Linked DNA regions of Bacillus pumilus. The protein of the gene in region 1 interacts with the protein of each later gene in a pairwise test. Links are inferred from orthologs where the notes say so. Each region holds a gene or a part of one and is shown in the gene's direction. Other genes may lie near its edges. The genes, in order: grpE, GPS65_RS06095 and groL.

Region 1 (3,096 bases):
CCAGAGGCTCTTTTTCCCTCGGTTCTTGAAGAATTAGAAGAAAAAGGTCTCATTGTAAAAGATGATATTGGCATTCGTTTAACAAGAAAAGGAAAATTGTTAGGAAATGAAGTATTTCAAGCGTTTCTCGGTGAGTTATAATTGACATTTTAATTTGAGTTTGGTAATTTTGTTTATACAATTAGCACTCGTTGAAAGAGAGTGCTAACAGGGGTGATGATGATGTTAACAAATCGTCAGCTTTTGATTCTGCAAGTCATCATTAATGACTTTATTCGTTCGGCGCAGCCAGTTGGGTCAAGGACTCTTTCCAAAAAAGAGGACATCACATTCAGCTCTGCGACGATTAGAAACGAAATGGCTGATTTGGAGGAACTTGGTTTTATCGAAAAGACCCATTCTTCATCAGGAAGAATTCCTTCAGAAAAAGGATATCGTTATTATGTAGATCATTTGCTCTCTCCGCGAAAACTGTCGTCTAACGAGCTTGTGCTCATCCAGTCGGCTTTTCAGGAGAAAATTTTTGAGCTTGAAAAAACAGTTCAAAAATCGGCGGAAATTTTATCAGATCTCACAAACTATACATCGATCGTGCTTGGTCCAAAGCTGAGTGAAAATCGATTAAAGCAAATTCAGCTTGTCCCCGTTCAGCCAAACAAAGCAGTCGCGATCATGATTACAGACAGCGGACATGTTGAAAACAAAACCATTACCTTCTCTGAGCATCTCGATGTCTCCGATATTGAGAAGCTGATGAATATTTTGAATAGCCGCTTAGCTGGCGTTCCGATGGACCAGTTGAAGGACAGGATGTATAAAGAAGTGGTCATGCTTTTGCGCACACATTTAAAAGATTATGATCACATTTTAGATGCGCTCGGCAACACATTTACATCAACACAAAATGAATCAAAACTTTTCTTTGGCGGGAAGATTAATATGTTGAATCAGCCTGAATTTCATGACATCGACCGTATTCGCTCACTCATGATGCTGATTGAGCAAAAGAATGATGTCATGCAGCTGTTTCATCCAAATCAGCAAGGCATCACCATTAAAATCGGTTCAGAAAACAACTTGGAAGCAATGGAGAACTGCAGTTTGATCACAGCGACTTATTCGATTGATCAAAAATCACTCGGCTCCATTGCCGTCATCGGACCAACCCGCATGGATTACGGGCGAGTCGTTAGTCTTTTGCATCATGTATCAAAAGACTTGTCAAACGCACTTTCCAATTTGTATGATGAGTAGGGTGATAAAAGATAGGGGCACAGCCCCTTCGTATTCTTGAATCTTTTGAGGGAGGTGAACACAATGTCAGAAGAAAAACAGACACCTGAGCAAGCAGCAGAGGTTGAAGCACAAGAAGAAGCAGTTCAAGCAGAAACTGAGGAAGTAAAGCACGATGAACAGTCTGCCTTCCAAGAGAAGATTGATGAATTGCAGCAGCTTCTAGATGAAAAAGAAAACAAAATTCTGCGTGTTCAAGCAGATTTTGAAAACTATAAACGCCGTGCTCGAACTGAAGTGGAGACCGTGCAAAAATATCGTTCTCAACATGTTGTCAGTGATCTTCTCCCAGCTCTTGACAACTTTGAAAGAGCGCTTGGAATTGATCCAGACAATGAGCAGGCGAAAAGTTTATTAGAAGGAATGCAAATGGTTTACCGCCAGCTGGTAGAAGCGTTGAAAAATGAAGGCGTTGAACCAATTGAAGCTGTCGGCAAAGAGTTCGATCCAAACCTTCATCAAGCCGTCATGCAAGTTGAAGATGAAAACTTCGATTCAAATATCGTCGTAGAAGAATTGCAAAAGGGCTATAAACTCAAAGACCGAGTTATTCGTCCATCAATGGTAAAAGTAAATCAATAACTACATAATGGGAGGTCATCGATTATGAGTAAAATCATTGGGATTGACTTAGGAACAACAAACTCATGTGTTGCAGTACTTGAAGGCGGAGAGCCAAAAGTCATTGCAAACGCTGAAGGAGCACGTACAACACCATCTGTTGTCGCTTTTAAAAATGGAGAGCGCCAAGTTGGTGAAGTAGCGAAACGCCAATCAATTACAAACCCGAACACAATCATGTCTGTTAAAAGACATATGGGTACAGATTATAAAGTAGAAGTTGAAGGCAAGAACTACACGCCGCAGGAAATCTCTGCAATCATTCTTCAACATCTTAAATCATACGCTGAAGGCTACCTTGGCGAAGAAGTAACAAAAGCTGTTATCACAGTTCCTGCTTACTTCAACGATGCAGAACGTCAAGCAACAAAAGATGCTGGTAAAATTGCTGGTCTTGAAGTAGAACGTATCATCAACGAACCAACAGCAGCTGCGCTTGCTTATGGTTTAGATAAAACAGATGAAGATCAAACAATCCTTGTATATGACCTTGGTGGCGGTACATTTGACGTATCAGTCCTTGAGCTTGGAGACGGCGTCTTTGAAGTACGCTCAACTGCTGGGGACAACCGTCTAGGTGGAGACGATTTTGACCAAGTGATCATTGATCACCTAGTGGCTGAATTCAAAAAAGAAAATGGCATTGACCTTTCAAAAGATAAAATGGCGCTTCAGCGTTTAAAAGATGCTGCTGAAAAAGCGAAAAAAGATCTTTCTGGTGTATCTTCTACACAAATCTCATTGCCATTTATCACAGCTGGAGATGCAGGTCCTCTTCATCTTGAATTAACGCTAACGCGTGCTAAATTCGAAGAGCTTTCTGCAGACCTTGTAGAGCGTACAATGACACCTGTACGTCAATCATTAAAAGATGCTGGTTTATCTGCTAGTGAGATTGATAAAGTCATCCTTGTTGGTGGATCAACTCGTATTCCTGCAGTACAAGAAGCAATTAAAAAAGAAACAGGCAAAGAGCCTCATAAAGGTGTAAACCCTGATGAAGTGGTTGCTCTTGGTGCGGCGATCCAAGGTGGAGTCATCACAGGAGATGTCAAAGACGTTGTTCTTCTTGACGTAACACCACTTTCTTTAGGAATTGAAACAATGGGCGGCGTATTCACAAAGCTGATTGAACGTAATACAACAATTCCAACAAGTAAATCTCAAGTATTCTCAACAGCT
Region 2 (3,052 bases), 1.9 Mb from region 1 along the record:
CAAATAGGCACCGCCTGATTGAATGTAATGACCCATTTCATCTAGCAGCACACCGATTTTTTTCTGGATAAAGGCAGGCGTCAGCTTGTCCAGCATTTGAAATGGCAAACGGCTGAGTTTCTCCCAAAACCATACCTTTTGCTGGTCTTTCTCCCACTTTTCAATTTCTTTTAATTGTGCTTTTAGCCACTCTCTTTCCTCCATTGTAATTGCCTCCTTAGATGCCGCTCAAGTATTTGTCTGTTATTATACACAATCCTTTCCCATCATACGTATAGAACATTGAAGCGGTTTCGAAAGGTTTGAAACTTTTTCAAAACGGTTATTGCTTAATACAAACAAAAAAGAGGAGTGATCAACATGTTAGGATTTCTAATTTCATTAGTTGTGGCGATTGTCATCGGCCTTATCGGCAGTGCACTCGCTGGAGGTAGTGTACCAGGAGGATGGATCGGTTCAATGATTGCAGGACTTGCAGGTGCTTGGATTGGTCACGGATTGCTTGGAACGTGGGGTCCTAGTTTGGCAGGCTTTGCGATCATTCCAGCCATCTTAGGCGCAGCGATCTTTGTCATTATCTTAAGCCTGATCTTCCGTAGTGTGGGATCAAGGGTTTCATAAAAAAACAAATAACAGAGGAAGCAGTAGGGACACCGTCTAAAAGGCGGTGTTTTTTATGTGTTGGATTGACAAGGTATCTATTTTTTTCACTTACATAAGATAAACAAACCTATTAGTTCAGATAGTTGACTTTTCATGAAGATGGGCATATGATGATTAAAAATTGCATCAAGGAAACATTTTGTGCCCAAGCAAAACTTTGTAGAATCTAGGTGATGACATATGACAAACAAATACATCGAGGCACAGGCACACATGTCAGAGGCAGCTGAGCGTGCACTTGAGGGGAAAGTCAAAGGATTTAGAAGACTCCTTCCTTTTCTCGGCCCTGCTTTTATCGCAGCCATTGCTTATATTGATCCAGGAAATTTTGCCACCAACATTGCGGCTGGCTCCAAATATGGATACCTCCTTTTATGGGTGATTCTCATATCAAATCTCATGGCTTTGCTCATTCAGTCCTTATCCGCAAAGCTCGGAATCGCGACAGGTAAAAACTTACCTGAAATCGCACGTGAAGAGTTTCCAAAACCCGTTTCGATCGGTTTATGGATTCAAGGAGAGCTCGTCATTATTGCCACGGATTTAGCTGAGTTTATCGGGGCGGCACTTGGTTTATACTTGCTCTTTCGAATCCCGCTGCTCGAAGCATCTATTATCGCAGCTATCGGCTCATTTGCGATATTGGAACTGCAAAGACGAGGATATCGAGCTTTAGAAGCAGGTATTACAGGCATGCTGTTCGTTGTCGTGATCGCTTTCGCTGTTCAAACCTTTGTCGCTAAACCCGATATCGCAAGTGTCGCTGGCGGACTGTTCATTCCAAAATTTGATGGCGCAGACAGTGTGCTGCTTGCCGCTGGAATTTTAGGTGCGACCGTGATGCCTCACGCAATTTACTTACATTCAGCTTTAACCCAAAGAAGAGTCGTCGGCAGAACGGAAAAGGAGAAAAAGCAGATTTTCCGCTTTGAGTTTTTAGATATCCTCATTGCAATGATCGTCGCCGGAGCCATCAATGCCAGCATGTTGATTGTGGCTGCCGCTTTATTTTATAAAAATGGCCTTTTTGTTGAAGATTTAGATGTTGCGTTTCAGCATTTTGGTACACTCGCAGGACCTGTATCAGCCATTTTATTTGGTGTAGGTCTGCTTGTAGCCGGACTATCCAGCTCTTCTGTCGGTACATTGTCAGGCGATATCATTATGCAGGGCTTTATTCAATACCGAATTCCGCTTTATGTTCGCCGGCTGATTACCATCATTCCTCCTATTGCGATTATTGCATCTGGAGTGAATCCGACCTCCGCACTTGTGATGAGTCAGGTCGTCTTATCGTTTGGGATTGCCTTTGCTTTAATTCCGCTCATTTTATTTACAAGTAAAAAACGAATTATGGGTGAATTAACGAATGCCCGCTGGGTGACAGGAATATCTTGGGTGATAGCAGCTCTTGTTGTAGCACTTAATCTTTTCTTAATTGTAGATACGTTTATGTAAAAGACAGTGTTGAGCTGTCTTTTTCTTTCCAAATGGTTATGGTAGAATTCCCCTGAGAGGATGTGGGTACATGTTTGTTTATCAGGATCAAGAGATATCCATGCGGTTGCTTGAGCCAAGAGACGCAAGAAGTCTGTATTTGCTCATCCAGCGGTCGAGAGAGCATTTACGTGAATGGATGCTTTGGGTGGATTCAACTCAGACAGAGGAAGACAGTATGATGTTTATCCAAGGTGCGATGCAGCAAGCGATGCAGAACAACGGGTTTCAAGCGGGCATCTGGTCACATGGAGAACTTGTCGGCATCATTGGCACCCATCAAATTCATTGGATCAATAAAACCGTTTCAATCGGCTATTGGCTCGGAGAAGGCTATCAAGGAAAAGGGATCATGACAAAAGCATGCCAAGCGGTCATTCGCTATTTATTTGAAGAGTGCGGACTGCACCGTATTGAGATTAGGGCTGCTGTCGATAACCAGAAAAGCAGACGTATCCCAGAGCGGTTATCCTTTTCTCTTGAGGGAGTGTTGAGACAATGTGAATGGCTGGGTAATCGCTTTACTGATCATTGTGTGTACGCCCTTTTACAGCCTGAATATATGAAACAAAAAACGGATGCGATGAATCAGCACACTTAATTGTGTCGATTGCATGAATTATTTTACAAAGTGAAGCTTTGTAGTATCCGTTGTGATCCGCATCTGATAAAATAGAAGGAAAAATCGAGGTATGATGTATGTCTCTTATTATTTTATTTTACTTATGGATTGTCCCTTTAGTATTTGGTATTTTCTTCTCATTCCTAACAAAGAAAGCCACCTACAAACGCCGCTTTGTCCCATCCTATAGCATGATAGGGCTCAGCATCGTTTTTCTCATTCTGGCACTCGTCTTTTCAGCCAGCCATTTTCTATTTATTTGTGGTATGT
Region 3 (3,039 bases), 740 kb from region 1 along the record:
ACCATTTCATGATGAACACATAAGGAATCGCAGAAAGCTGCACCAATATATACGTTAAGATGATGTACCAATATTGTTTTTTCAAGTAACGAAAACCCCTTTACTAAAAGAACTAGATTTATTGTAACACAAGTCTTCTTTTTCGATGAAAAGGAAAGAATCTGAGTTGAAAAAAGATCATGAAAGCGTAAAAATTTTTAAAGGTTTTTACTTGAAATTGCAGAAGACATTCTTTATTATAATAAATGTGTTAGCACTCACTGGTGATGAGTGCTAAAAAAAGACTACATATAAAAATTGAGGAGGTTGTTTCTTATGTTAAAGCCATTAGGCGATCGCGTAATCATTGAACTCGTTGAATCTGAGGAAAAAACCGCTAGCGGTATTGTGTTACCGGATTCTGCAAAAGAAAAACCGCAAGAAGGTAAAATTGTTGCAGCAGGTTCAGGTCGTGTACTTGAAAGTGGTGAGCGCGTTGCGTTAGAAGTAAACACAGGCGACCGCATTATCTTCTCAAAATATGCAGGCACTGAAGTGAAATATGAAGGCAAAGAATATTTAATCCTTCGTGAGAGCGACATTTTAGCTGTTATTGGTTAATCACATAAAAAAACTTTGAAATAAATTTTTAAAAAGACTGAGGAGGTTTCGTTATTATGGCAAAAGATATTAAGTTCAGTGAAGAAGCACGTCGCGCAATGTTACGTGGTGTAGATGCACTTGCAGATGCTGTAAAAGTCACTTTAGGACCTAAAGGACGTAACGTAGTTCTAGAGAAAAAATTCGGTTCTCCACTTATCACAAATGATGGTGTAACGATTGCAAAAGAAATCGAATTAGAAGATGCATTTGAAAACATGGGTGCAAAACTTGTGGCTGAAGTTGCAAGCAAAACAAACGACGTAGCTGGTGACGGTACAACAACTGCAACAGTTCTAGCTCAAGCGATGATCCGTGAAGGTCTTAAAAACGTAACAGCTGGTGCAAACCCTGTTGGCGTTCGTAAAGGGATCGAAGAAGCAGTAAAAGTAGCTCTTGAAGGCTTGCACGAGATTTCTAAACCAATCGAAGGCAAAGAATCAATTGCTCAAGTTGCGTCTATTTCTGCAGCAGATGAAGAAGTTGGAAGCCTAATTGCTGAAGCAATGGAGCGTGTAGGTAACGACGGCGTGATCACAATCGAAGAATCTAAAGGATTCACAACTGAGCTTGAAGTGGTTGAAGGAATGCAGTTTGACCGCGGATATGCTTCACCATACATGGTGACGGATTCTGATAAGATGGAAGCAGTTCTTGAAAATCCTTACATCTTAATCACTGATAAAAAGATCACAAACATTCAAGAAATCCTTCCAGTACTTGAGCAAGTTGTACAACAAGGAAAACCATTATTGCTCATTGCTGAAGATGTAGAAGGCGAAGCACTTGCAACTCTTGTTGTGAACAAACTTCGTGGAACATTCAACGCAGTGGCAGTAAAAGCACCTGGATTCGGTGATCGTCGTAAAGCTATGCTTGAGGACATCTCTGTTCTAACTGGCGGAGAGTTAATCACAGAAGACCTAGGACTTGACCTAAAATCAACTGAAATCGGTCAGCTTGGCCGCGCTTCTAAAGTCGTTGTGACAAAAGAAAACACAACAATCGTAGAAGGCTCAGGAGATTCTGCTCAAATCGCAGCACGTGTGAACCAAATCCGTGCGCAAGTTGAAGAAACAACTTCTGAATTCGATAAAGAAAAATTACAAGAACGTCTTGCTAAACTAGCTGGTGGCGTCGCTGTCATCAAAGTTGGTGCTGCAACTGAAACAGAACTAAAAGAGCGTAAACTACGCATCGAGGATGCACTCAACTCAACTCGTGCAGCAGTTGAAGAAGGTATTGTATCCGGTGGTGGTACAGCACTTGTAAATGTATACAAAAAAGTCACTTCAATCGAAGCAGATGGAGACGTTCAAACAGGTGTGAACATCGTTCTACGTTCTCTTGAAGAGCCAATTCGTCAAATCGCTCACAACGCAGGTCTTGAAGGATCAGTCATCGTTGAGCGCTTGAAAAACGAAGAAATTGGCGTAGGCTTCAACGCAGCAACAAACGAATGGGTAAACATGATCGAAAAAGGAATCGTTGACCCAACAAAAGTAACTCGCTCTGCACTTCAAAACGCAGCTTCTGTTGCAGCAATGCTTCTAACAACTGAAGCAGTCGTTGCTGACAAACCAGAAGAAGGCGGCTCAGGCGGCGGAATGCCAGATATGGGCGGCATGGGTGGAATGGGTGGAATGATGTAACACCCGCAAAAACCCCTTGAAATATAGGGGTTTTTGTTTTGTCTTCATCTAGTCAGAAATAATAATGAATTGAAACCTTCGCCGCTTCTCAATCGTTTACATAAGAGACAGTGATTTTAAAATTTTTATCTAAAATGAAGAAATGAGATGATTTTAAAAAGAAAAGCGGTGATCACATGGGCTTTACTACTTGGGTAGCGATTATTGTTGCATTGGCCGTCGTATTTGGATTGTTTGGATCGAAAAAGCGTGATAAATAAAGAAAGAGTGAAATTCCACTTCCGAATAGGGAGTGGGATTTTTATTGCTATGTGTAATACGTTTGAAGAGAAAGATGAACAATCATGCTGTAAACATTTGAAAGTTACATAGAAAGCACTCTTATGATCAAGAGTGCTTTTTTATTTGAGAGATATAAGATACCTTGGCTTATAATGTCACATTTTCTTTAAAATTACATAAAAAAATCCACTATTTCCATAAAAAATCAGATCAATTCCTTATAATAAAAGTATCTGAGAAATGGGGAGTGAGTCGAGATGGACCAAAACTTGCTGCAAATGAATCAAGTGAGATCAGAGGATGAATTAGCGGTTGTGAATATATCTTCTACAGAAATTGGGGCGCTGTCAAAGGAAGCGGCTGAGCGGATTTTACAAGCGAAGGATACGGATTATATTCATCAAATCATGTATGTTCCGATTGAAAAGAAAGCAGATTTGCATTGGCTGATTCAACGTATTGGACA

The links.
Region 2: the proteins of grpE (region 1) and GPS65_RS06095 interact in binary tests that used the Escherichia coli proteins (3 or more experiments, as listed by UniProt). The link is inferred for Bacillus pumilus from one-to-one orthologs.
Region 3: the proteins of grpE (region 1) and groL interact in binary tests that used the Escherichia coli proteins (3 or more experiments, as listed by UniProt). The link is inferred for Bacillus pumilus from one-to-one orthologs.

The regions. Positions count from the first base shown.
Region 1 is NZ_CP047089.1:3,184,844-3,187,939, reverse strand. What follows is about bases 162-3,096. They hold grpE (nucleotide exchange factor GrpE), read left to right. Parts: upstream 162-1,317; coding sequence 1,318-1,875; downstream 1,876-3,096. Other genes in these bases: dnaK (molecular chaperone DnaK), read left to right, coding at 1,900-3,096; hrcA (heat-inducible transcriptional repressor HrcA), read left to right, coding at 223-1,254. Also shown: radical SAM family heme chaperone HemW, read left to right, coding at 1-141. UniProt on the Escherichia coli protein: Participates actively in the response to hyperosmotic and heat shock by preventing the aggregation of stress-denatured proteins, in association with DnaK and GrpE. It is the nucleotide exchange factor for DnaK and may function as a thermosensor.
Region 2 is NZ_CP047089.1:1,269,447-1,272,498, reverse strand. The notes cover bases 92-2,982. They hold GPS65_RS06095 (Nramp family divalent metal transporter), read left to right. Parts: upstream 92-843; coding sequence 844-2,121; downstream 2,122-2,982. Other genes in these bases: GPS65_RS06085 (hypothetical protein), read left to right, coding at 2,860-2,982; GPS65_RS06090 (GNAT family N-acetyltransferase), read left to right, coding at 2,192-2,761; GPS65_RS06100 (GlsB/YeaQ/YmgE family stress response membrane protein), read left to right, coding at 361-621; GPS65_RS06105 (EcsC family protein), read right to left, coding at 92-204. Also shown: more of GPS65_RS06105, read right to left, coding at 1-91; more of GPS65_RS06085, read left to right, coding at 2,983-3,052. UniProt on the Escherichia coli protein: H(+)-stimulated, divalent metal cation uptake system. Involved in manganese and iron uptake. Can also transport cadmium, cobalt, zinc and to a lesser extent nickel and copper. Involved in response to reactive oxygen.
Region 3 is NZ_CP047089.1:2,447,447-2,450,485, forward strand. Bases 96-2,973 are described here. They hold groL (chaperonin GroEL), read left to right. Parts: upstream 96-656; coding sequence 657-2,291; downstream 2,292-2,973. Other genes in these bases: groES (co-chaperone GroES), read left to right, coding at 316-600; GPS65_RS12165 (hypothetical protein), read left to right, coding at 2,831-2,973. In the rest of the region: GPS65_RS12150 (CPBP family intramembrane glutamic endopeptidase), read right to left, coding at 1-85; more of GPS65_RS12165, read left to right, coding at 2,974-3,039.